3 regions of the Amycolatopsis sp. NPDC034160 genome follow, and region 2 is predicted to be linked to each of the others. Evidence: predicted binding sites of a transcription regulator. Region 2 holds the regulator's gene; each other region holds the start of a gene.
The links. Region 2 encodes HspR, which represses chaperone genes until heat shock. Its sites were predicted from a motif close to ANNTTGAGTNNNNNNNACTCAANNT; they were not measured.

Region 1: ACZ54P_RS15240 (adenylate cyclase) is a predicted target of HspR. The motif match lies at 1,298-1,322, and genes of this name have one in related genera.
Region 3: lon (endopeptidase La) is a predicted target of HspR. The motif match lies at 1,674-1,698, and genes of this name have one in related genera.

What each region holds. Positions count from the first base shown of each region.
Region 1 covers NZ_JBVISU010000006.1:41,140-44,399, forward strand. The annotation lists gene ACZ54P_RS15235 (hypothetical protein) at 1-308, opposite strand, end outside; gene ACZ54P_RS15240 (adenylate cyclase) at 311-1,297, opposite strand; gene ACZ54P_RS15245 (hypothetical protein) at 1,469-2,365, shown strand; gene ACZ54P_RS15250 (hypothetical protein) at 2,382-2,822, shown strand; gene ACZ54P_RS15255 (hypothetical protein) at 2,904-3,260, opposite strand, start outside.
Region 2 covers NZ_JBVISU010000001.1:575,399-578,658, forward strand. The annotation lists gene grpE (nucleotide exchange factor GrpE) at 1-563, shown strand, start outside; gene dnaJ (molecular chaperone DnaJ) at 597-1,769, shown strand; gene ACZ54P_RS02800 (heat shock protein transcriptional repressor HspR) at 1,775-2,203, shown strand; gene ACZ54P_RS02805 (DUF305 domain-containing protein) at 2,272-2,877, opposite strand; gene ACZ54P_RS02810 (lytic polysaccharide monooxygenase) at 2,874-3,260, opposite strand, start outside.
Region 3 covers NZ_JBVISU010000002.1:290,251-293,510, reverse strand. The annotation lists gene ACZ54P_RS06265 (GNAT family N-acetyltransferase) at 1-483, shown strand, start outside; gene ACZ54P_RS06260 (SAM-dependent methyltransferase) at 522-1,385, shown strand; gene lon (endopeptidase La) at 1,715-3,260, shown strand, end outside.

The DNA.
Region 1 (3,260 bases), on a different contig from region 2:
TCGGCCAGATAACCGCGGCGCTTCAGCAAGCCGTGCAGTTTGCCGAGCTTGCCCTGCATGACCCGCGGTACCCGGCGCATCGAGCCGGTGACGTCGAACAGCACCGCGATCGGCGTCGAATCGGCGTGGTCGGCCGAATCCCGGCATTCCCGGACGGCGTTCAGCGGATCGAGCGCGGGCGCGACCTTCCACTCTTTCGCGGGCTTGGAGCGGAGATCGGCGGTGTAGCCGAAATCGTCCTCGCCCTTGGCCGCGCGGAAGGTTTTCGCGGCGGCGTAGGCGTTGTCGTCCCAGTGTCCGTGTCCCATGGTCAGGCTCCTGTCTCGGGGATGATGAAGGGGCGGAAGGTGCGGGGGCCGTACAGCTCGCCGATCAGGTCGTCGTATTCGTCGAGCAGATCGACGGCGTCGGGCCGTTGCCCCGGCGTTTCTTGGGTGCACCATGTGGCGAACTCGCGTTGGCGGGTTTCTCCGGGCGCCAGCAGGGAAAGCATCAGCTTGTGGAGCATGTGCACGTCGGTGGCCGCGGTCATCGGCAGTCCTTTGTGGACTTCGGGTGGACAGTCGACCGAGTTGTCCGCCGCCAGCGGGAGCGCACCGTCTTCGACGGCGAAGGACCAGCCGATCAGGACGATGCCGTGCCGTTCGGGATGGACCAGCACGTTGTCCGCGGTCAGATGGCCATGGACGACGCCCGCGCGGTGCGCTCCCGCCACCGCGCGCAGCAGCCGCCGGTGCATCCAGGCGTAGTCGCGGCCGTCGAGGCCGTCCGGGAAGGCCTTCCCGACGTCGGCGAGGGTGATGAACCCGTCGATGAGTGGCTCGAGGACGCTGAACGCCCGCTCGCCCCGTGCCACCGGGCCCGAGGTGTCGAGCAGCCGCGGGTAGTAGGGGCGCAGCCACCGGTGACGTTCGGTGAAGGCGTCGAGTGTGCGCAACGCCGCCCACTCGGCGTGGATCAGCGGATTCAGCGCCGGGTTGCGGACGAGTTTGACCAGATGAGGGCCGGTGGTGCGGTACGTCGTCGCGACACTGCCCACCGCGTGCGGGCGAGTGAGGGCGTAGGCCGACGTCGCCGTGGTGACCGTCTGGCCGCGGCCGCGTTTCCAGTCGTCGTAAAGGCGATTGAGGGTCGCGGCCGCCTTGTGGGCGCATGAGTCGCCGGGATTCCGGTCGGGGTGCAGCGCGGCCGCCAGCGCGCGGTAGTGGCGGTGAGCGAGCCGCGGGTCGGTGTCGAACAGAGCCGCCGCTTCGGCCGCGTTCTCGATCTCCGTTACGGCTTCGTCCCTGGTGAACATAGTTTGAGTCTAGACGACTCTTACTCCGTGTGACAAGGGGACGAGGAAGAAGATCTTGTCGGCATAAATCCTGTGTCGGCCCGCTCCGGACGTGCTTACCCTGGAGCGACCGTGCGGGGGTGATCGGTGGTATTCCAGGAACAGTCCCGGAACAGCGAGCGAAACTGGGCCGTGGCGGGCTTGGTCGTCCTCGGAGTCGTGCTGGGGTTCCTCGCGGCCTTCGTCGGCCGGTGGGCCGCGGAGGAGCTGGGTGGAACCCACGCCGTGCGCGCGGTGGTCAGCGAGTCGGACTCCACGATCACCGAAGCCGAGCACGGTCCGCGCACCACCTACGAGGTCCGGGCGATCACCGAAGGCCGTCGCGTGATCGAACTGCCGGTAGGCGGGGAATTCCGCCGCGGGGAGCCCGTGGTCGCCCGGCTTTCCTCGCTGACGGGCCGGGTGCTGTCCGTGCGCGGCGTGACCGCCGAGGTGGATGTCCAGCACGCCTGGGAGAAGACCGTCGCGATGTCACTGGGCGGCCTGCTCCTGGTGTTCGGCGTCGTGGTCGGGTGGCAGGTACGCCGGCCGCTGTCGTCACCGCTGGGGAGGTTCCGGGCGATCCCGTCGTTCCTGGCCGGTGTCGCCTTGGCCGCGTTCGTCGTGCTGACGCCGATCGGCTTCGGCAAGACGGGGTATGACCCGACGGGACGACCAGACCTGGAGATGTGGAGGTACGGGCATGACGTCGGGGATCCACCGCCGGTCGCGCGAGGGGGGACCCTCGCGGCCGGGGACCTGTCTCTGCGCGTGACCGGAATCCTGCCGGATCCTCCGGAAGGGGCTCCGGCCTGGCTGAGCGATTTCCGGGTCCTCACGCTTCGGATCGAGGCGACCGGGCTGGGCGACACCCCGCTGAAGCTGTCCGCCGACGCGCACGGCGAGCCGCGGCGCGTCGAAGGCTGCGCGGGCGCTCCGGGCGCTTTCGACGGCACCAAGGGGTTGATCTGTTTCGTGGTCCCGCCCGGCTACCGGCCTGGCTACCTTCTCGTCGGGGAGCGCGACCACGAACAGTGGCTGACGCTGTAGCGGAGAAAGGAAGGCTGTGCCGAGGAAAGCCTGGATTCTGCCGCGAGTGTTGCTGGGCAGTCTCCCGTTCTTCGTCCTGTTCGGCGCCGTCTGGTGGTTCGTCGGCGACGACGTGCGCGCCTTGAGCACCGGCCAAGACGTCGCGGTCATCGAAATCTCGGGGTGCACCTCGGAGGGATCCGCGGTGAACGGTCAGACTCCCTACTGCAAGGGGAAATGGCGGTTCGCCGATGGCCGCATCGGCGGTGGCCGGGTGCTGGGCGGCAAGACCGCCGAAGGTGACACGATCTTCGTCGGGGACGGGTTCGCTTACCAGTCGAGATCGCCGCTGATCTGGAGCGTTTCGGCGGGCGGCGCGGTCGGGCTCTTCATGCTGACCATCGTCGTGGTGGTCGGCGTGGCCTACCGGCGCGAGAACCGACGGCGGGACGGCCGGTCAAAGGCGACGAGTCCGTGAAGGCCTCCTTCCCTACTCTCAAGGTAGGGAAGGAGGCCTTCACGCGGATCGTCCCTTGTGGACAGGCGGGCCGTCCGAGGCTCAGGATCGGGTCGCTTCGATCTGCCGCTCGTCCTCGGTGGAGCAGTTCGTCACCGGATCGTTCGGCCCGCTCCCGCAGGTCCACGCGCCGATCACCACCGGTCCGGGCCCCTGCGGCGAGTTGGCTTCGGCGGGCGTCAACTTGCCGAAGTAGTCCGTGAGCACCTGTGTCGCTTCGGCACAATCGGTTTTCCCACGGGCGACGACCTTGTTCTTCGCGCCCTGGAATCCGGTGATCTCACCGCACGGCGTTCCGGCGAGCGCCTGCTCGGCGGCGGGAGCGGGGGAGGGCGACGCCGGCGCGGACGGCGGGGCCGGATCGGCCCCGCAGCCGCTCAGCAGGACGACGGCGACCGC
Region 2 (3,260 bases):
TTGTGGACGATTCGGTGTCGGTGGCCACCGGTCTGGAGAAAGAGCTGGCGGAACGCACCGCGGACCTCCAGCGTCTCCAGGCGGAGTACGCCAACTACCGCAAGCGCGTCGACCGTGACCGCGAGCAGGTCGTCGCCGGCGCGAAGGCGTCGGTCGTCGGCGACCTGCTCCCGCTGCTCGACGACCTCGAGCGCGCGGAGCAGCACGGCGATCTGACGGGCGCTTTCAAGGCGGTCGGCGAGAAGCTGGTCGCCAGCCTGCAGCGGTCGGGACTCGAGCCGTTCGGCGCCGAGGGCGAAGCCTTCGACCCGAGCGTGCACGAGGCCGTCCAGCACAGCACGTCCCCGGACGTCGCCGGCCCGACGGTCACCACGGTCATGCGCCGCGGTTACCGCTTCGGCGAGCGTGTGCTGCGCGCGGCGCTGGTCGGGGTCACCGATCACGAACCGGGTGCCGCACCCGCGGCCGCGTCCGCACCAGAGGCGCAGGCCACCCCGGTGGATCCGCCCGTCGGCGGCGAGCTGCCGCTCGACGGCGAGCTCTTCGATGAAAACAATCGCTGATCGGCGAAACGGCGTGAAAGGAGGAGACGTTCGGTGAGTGCACGGGAATGGATCGGTAAGGACTTCTACCGTGAGTTGGGCGTCTCCTCCGACGCCACCCCGGACGAGATCAAGAAGGCCTATCGCAAGCTGGCCAAGGAGAACCACCCCGACGCCAACGCGGGCAACGCGGAGGCGGAGAAGAAGTTCAAGGCGGTCTCCGAGGCCTACGGCGTGCTTTCCGATACGTCCAAGCGCAAGGAGTACGACGAGGCCCGGCGTCTCTTCGGCTCCGGCGGTCCCGGTGGCTTCGGCTTCCCCGGCGGCGGCGGTGCCGGCGGGTTCGACGTCGGCGACATCTTCGGCCAGGCGGGCCAGCAGCAGCAGGGTGGCTTCGGTGGGCTCGGCGACATCCTCGGTGGTCTCTTCGGCCGCCGCGGTGCCGCCGGTGCCACGGCGAACCGGCCGCAGCGCGGTTCGGACGTGGAGACCGACGTCCGGATCGACTTCACCGAGGCGGTCAAGGGCGCGACCCTGCCGCTCCGGTTGTCGAGCCCGGCGACCTGCTCCACCTGCGGCGGGAACGGCGCGAAACCGGGGACTTCCCCGAGGACGTGTTCGACCTGTCTGGGCAGCGGGCTGGTCAGCCGCAGCCAGGGCGCGTTCGCGTTCTCCGAGCCGTGCCGCGACTGCCGTGGCCGCGGCACGATCATCGACGACCCCTGCCCGGAATGCGCGGGCGAGGGCGTCAGCACCCGCACCCGCACGCTGACCGTGCGGATTCCGCCGGGCGTCGCCGACGACCAGCGGATCCGGCTCGCCGGCCAGGGTGAACCGGGCAAGGGTGGCGCGCATGCGGGTGACCTGTACGTCCGCGTGCACGTCGCACCGCATCCGGTGTTCGGGCGGCAGAACCTCGACCTGACGATCACCGTGCCGGTGTCCTTCGCGGAACTGGCCCTCGGCGGCACGATCACCGTGCCGACCCTCGAGGGCAAGGTCTCGCTGAAGGTGCCGCAGGGCACGGCGAGCGGCCGTGTGCTTCGCGTACGCGGCAAGGGAATCGCGAAACGGGACGGCTCGCAAGGCGATCTGCTGGTCACCCTGCAGGCGGCCATTCCGTCCAAATTGGACGACAAGGCCCGTGAGGCACTGGAAGCCTACGCGGAAGCCATGGCCGACCACGATCCGCGACCGGAGATCACCGAACTTCTCGAAGGCAGGTGAGCATGATGTTCGGCGGGCTGCCGCACGGTGCGGACGAAGACACGCCGGTGTTCGTCATCTCGGTGGCGGCGCAGCTTTCCGGTATGCACGCGCAGACCCTCCGGTCCTACGACCGGCAGGGTCTCGTGTCTCCGGGCCGGACGTCCGGCGGTGGACGCCGTTACTCCATGCGGGACATCGCGTTGCTGCGCGAAGTGCAGCGACTGTCCCAAGAGGACGGTGTCAACCTCGCGGGCATCAAGCGGATCATCGAGCTGGAGAACCAGGTCGACGCGTTGCGGAGCCGGATCGCCGAACTGACCGAGGAGCTCACGGCCGCGTACGTCGCCGCCGAACAGACGGCCGCGGCCGTGCACGCCTCCTACCGCAAGGACCTCGTGCCCATGCGGCAGCAGACGGCCTTGGTGATCTGGAAGCCCAAAAAACGCATTTAGTCCTCTAAATGCGGGAACGCCTTCCGGTGCTTGGCTGCGACCGGTGCATTTAGAGGACTAAATGCGTTCTACTGGCCGGGGACCAGGGCGCGCAGCTGCTGGACCTCGCCGGTGCGCGAGTCCATGATCCGCTGGGCCAAGGCCTTCGACTCCGGGTTCTTGCCGTCCTTCAGTTCGGTCCTCGCGAGGGCGACCCCGTTGTGCTGGTGCGCGACGAGGATGTCCACGAAGTCGAGGGTGAACTCCCCGCCATCCTTTTTGGACAGTGCTTCGAGCAGACCCTTGTCGGTGAGCCCGTCGCCACCGTGATGGTGGTGCGCGTGCGGGTCCATCGAGCCCGTCTCGGGTTTGCCCCAGGACTTCAGCCAGTTCCGCATGTCGGAGCTCTCGCTCTGCTGCGTCGCCTCGATGGCGGACGAGAGATCCTTTAGTGGCTGTTGCTGCCCCTGTTTGGTGTGCACCAGCTTGACGATCTCCACGCCCTGGTTGTTGTGGGCGATCATCATTTGCAGAAACATCACGTCGGCGTCGTTGTACTCCGCGGACGCCGGGGCGCCCGTCGCCGACTGGGGAACCGGGGAGATCGGGGCGCCGGCGGTGGTGGGTGAGCCATCACCGGTCCCGCAGCCCGCGAGGGCCACGAGACCGGCGACGAGTATCAGGCCGAACTTCACTGCCGGCTCCACAATGCCGGGGTGTTCGGCGGTTCCCAGCCTTGGATCGCCGTATGCGCCAGCTGGCAGCGGTAGGTCGCGCCGCCGTAGGTCACCGTGGTGCCGACCGAGTAGGCCGTCCCGGTCGCCCAGGTGCCACCAGCGGGCGGGGTGGTGGTGCTGGTCGGGGGATTCGACGTGGTCGGCGGGTTGCTGGTGGTCGGCGGGTTGCTCGTTGTCGGCGGGTTTCCGCCGCCGATCTGCAGGTCGATGCAGCTGTAGAAGGCCATCGGGGTGTCCGCGATGTTCCAGATGGCGAGGACCTTTTGGCGGCCGCTGAAACCGCTCAGGTTCACCGTGTGCGACGTCGGGTCCTTCGGCGCGGAGTTGTTGCCGCTGATGTC
Region 3 (3,260 bases), on a different contig from region 2:
GTGCACATCCGGCCCGCCGAAGCGGATGATCTCGAAACCGCGGTCGGTCTCGAGCTGGAATTGCAGCGATATGACGCGCAGTTCGGCTCTGTCACTTTGCGCGAAGGCGCGAAGGAAGCGATCACAGCGGATCTGTCGAAACAGCTGGGCCGGGAAAACCCGACGTTGTGGATCGCGGAGCTGTACGGGCGTCCGCTGGGCATGGTGCGGGTGCAGTTCCCCGACGAGACTTCGTGGATCGGCGACCGGGTCGCGGCGGACCGGGTCGGCTATCTGTCGTCGCTGGCGGTGGCCGAGCCGGCGCGATCGAGCGGGGTGGGGTCCGCGCTCGCCGCGCACGCGCACCAGGTGTTCGACGAATGCGGGACCGAAGCGGTGCTGCTGCACCACGCGCTGGCCAATCCGCGCTCGACGCCGTTCTGGTACGCACAGGGCTATCGGCCGCTCTGGACCTACTGGCAGCGTCGGCCCGCCGTGTACTGATCCAGATACGCTGATCTTCGAGGATCAGGGGGTTGGTCATGAGCAGCGATGACGACGTGGCGCCGGTGGCGCCGACCGGGGTCGACACCGAAAAGCCGTCCGCGGCGAGGATCTACGACTGGTTCCTCGGCGGCACCCACAACTGGGCGGTCGACCGTGAGTTCGCCCGCGCGCTGGAACGGCAGTGGCGGTGGGTCAAACCGGGGGCGCGGCACAACCGCGAGTTCATGAATCGGGTCGTGCGCGCCGCGCTGAACGCGGGGATCCGGCAGTTCATCGATCTGGGGTCCGGTGTCCCGACCGCCGGGAACGTGCACGAGATCGTCCAGGAGGAACTGGAACCGGACGATACGGCGAAGGTCGTGTACGTCGACTACGAGCCGGTGGCGGTGGCGCACGCGGAATTGATCCTCGAACGACACGAGGCGACGGACTGGGCCGGAATCGTCCACGCGGACATGCGGCGGCCGAAGGACGTACTGGGGCATCCGGAGACGCGGCGGCTGATCGATTTCGACCAGCCGGTGTGCGTGATGATGATGGCCGTACTGCATTTCGCCGGGCCGCACGACGATCCGCCCGCGCTGGTCGCGACCTACCGGAACGCGCTGGCGCCGGGCAGCTGGCTGGGGCTGTCCCACATGAGCTTCGGGGGCCAGACCGGCGAGGACGCCGACGGCCTGCGATGGATGGTGGAGCAGTACCGCAAGACGAGCAACCCCGTATGGATGCGGGACCGCGAAGAGATCAAGCCGCTCTTCGGGGACTGGCCGCTGCTGGAGCCTGGCATCGTGCACCTGCCCGACTGGCGGCCGGTGCGGGAGCTGCGGCGGGACGAGGAAGGTGCCCGGCCGTTCGCTTGGTGCGGGGTCGCCACCCACCCGCTTACGTCCGACCTCTGACCCCGTCGCGTCGCCTTTAGCGGGCTAACCGTGACGCATTGGGGCGCAGAGGTCCGAGGGGTGGGTGAGTTGCGGCCAGCAGTGCGGCGGCCGGGAGGCGGAGGGGGCCGAATCCCGCGTCCCGGCCCCGAGGCGGGCTGCTGGACGCGGCGCACAAGAAGAGGTCGGACCTCTGACCCCGTCGCGTCGCCTTTAGCAGGCTAACCGTGACGCGTTGGGGCGCAGAGGTCCGAGGGGTGGGTGATCGCTGACGGCGAACGTGAGGAGGAAACAAACGGGTCGATCGGAGAGTTGAGCTAGGCAGACTCAACTAACCGAGGAGTGCACAGATGACCGACAACCGCCTCCTGCCCGTCCTCCCGCTCGATGACGACGTCGTGCTGCCGGGCATGATCGTCCCGCTCGACCTCACCGACACGGAGACGCGGGCCGCGGTGGAGTCCGCCCAGGCCAACACGCCTGCCCAGGCTTCCTTCCCGGGGATCCGCTCCAGCGCCGCCGCCAAGGCCGAGGTGCTGATCGTCCCCCGCGTCCACGGCGAGTACGCCGGACTCGGCACCATCGCGACCGTCGAGCGCATCGGCCGCGTGCCCGGCGGCAAGACCGCGGTGCTGCTGCGCGGCACCCGCCGCGCCACCGTCGGCCGCATCGCCGACGGTCCCGGCGCCGCCCGCTGGGTCCACGCCGAAGTCGCCGCCGAGACCACCGACGACAACTCCGCGAAGCTCGCGTCCGAGTACAAGAGCGTCGTCCTCGCGATCCTCCAGCAGCGCGGCGGCTGGCAGATGATCGACGCCGTCCAGGAGGTCGAGGACCCGTCCGCGCTCGCCGACCTCGCGGGCAACTCTTCGTACCTGAACACCGACCAGAAGCTCGAACTGCTCTCCACGCTCGATGTTTCGACACGGCTCGAAAAGGCCCTCGAATGGAGCCGCGAGCAGTTGGCCGAACTCGAGGTCACCGACACCATCCGCAAGGACGTCCAGGAGGGCATGGAGAAGCAGCAGAAGGAGTTCCTGCTGCGCCGTCAGCTCGAAGCGATCCGCAAAGAGCTGGGCGAACTCGACGGCACCGCCAACGACGACGACTACCGCGCCCGCGTCGAAGCCGCCGAACTGCCGGACGCGGTCAAGAAAGCCGCACTGTCCGAAGTGGACAAACTGGAGCGGACGTCGGAGCAGTCCCCCGAGGGCGGCTGGATCCGCACATGGCTGGACACCGTCCTCGAACTGCCGTGGAACGAGCGCACCACCGACGTCCACGACATCGCCGCCGCGCGCGACATCCTCGACGCCGATCACGCCGGTCTCGACGACGTGAAGGAACGCATCATCGAGTACCTGGCCGTGCGCAAGCGTCGCGCGGAGTCCGGTCTCGGGCCGGTCGGCGGACGCCGTTCGGGTGCCGTGCTCGCGCTCGCCGGTCCTCCCGGGGTCGGCAAGACCTCGCTCGGCGAGTCCGTGGCGAAGGCGATGGGCCGTAAGTTCGTCCGGGTCGCGCTCGGCGGCATCCGCGACGAGGCCGAGATCCGCGGGCACCGCCGCACCTACGTCGGCGCGCTGCCCGGCCGGATCGTCCGCGCCATCAAGGAAGCGGGTTCGATGAACCCGGTCGTGCTGCTCGACGAGATCGACAAGGTCGGCGCCGACTACCGCGGCGACCCGACGGCGGCGCTGCTGGAGGTGCTGGACCCGGAACAGAACCACACGTTCCGCGACCACTACCTGGAGGTCGAACTCGACCTGTCCGACGTCGTGTTCCTCGCCACGGCGAACGCGCTCGAAACCATCCCCGGTCCGCTGCTGGACCGGATGGAGCTGGTCACCCTCGACGGCTACACCGAGCACGAGAAGGTCACCATCGCCCGCGACCACC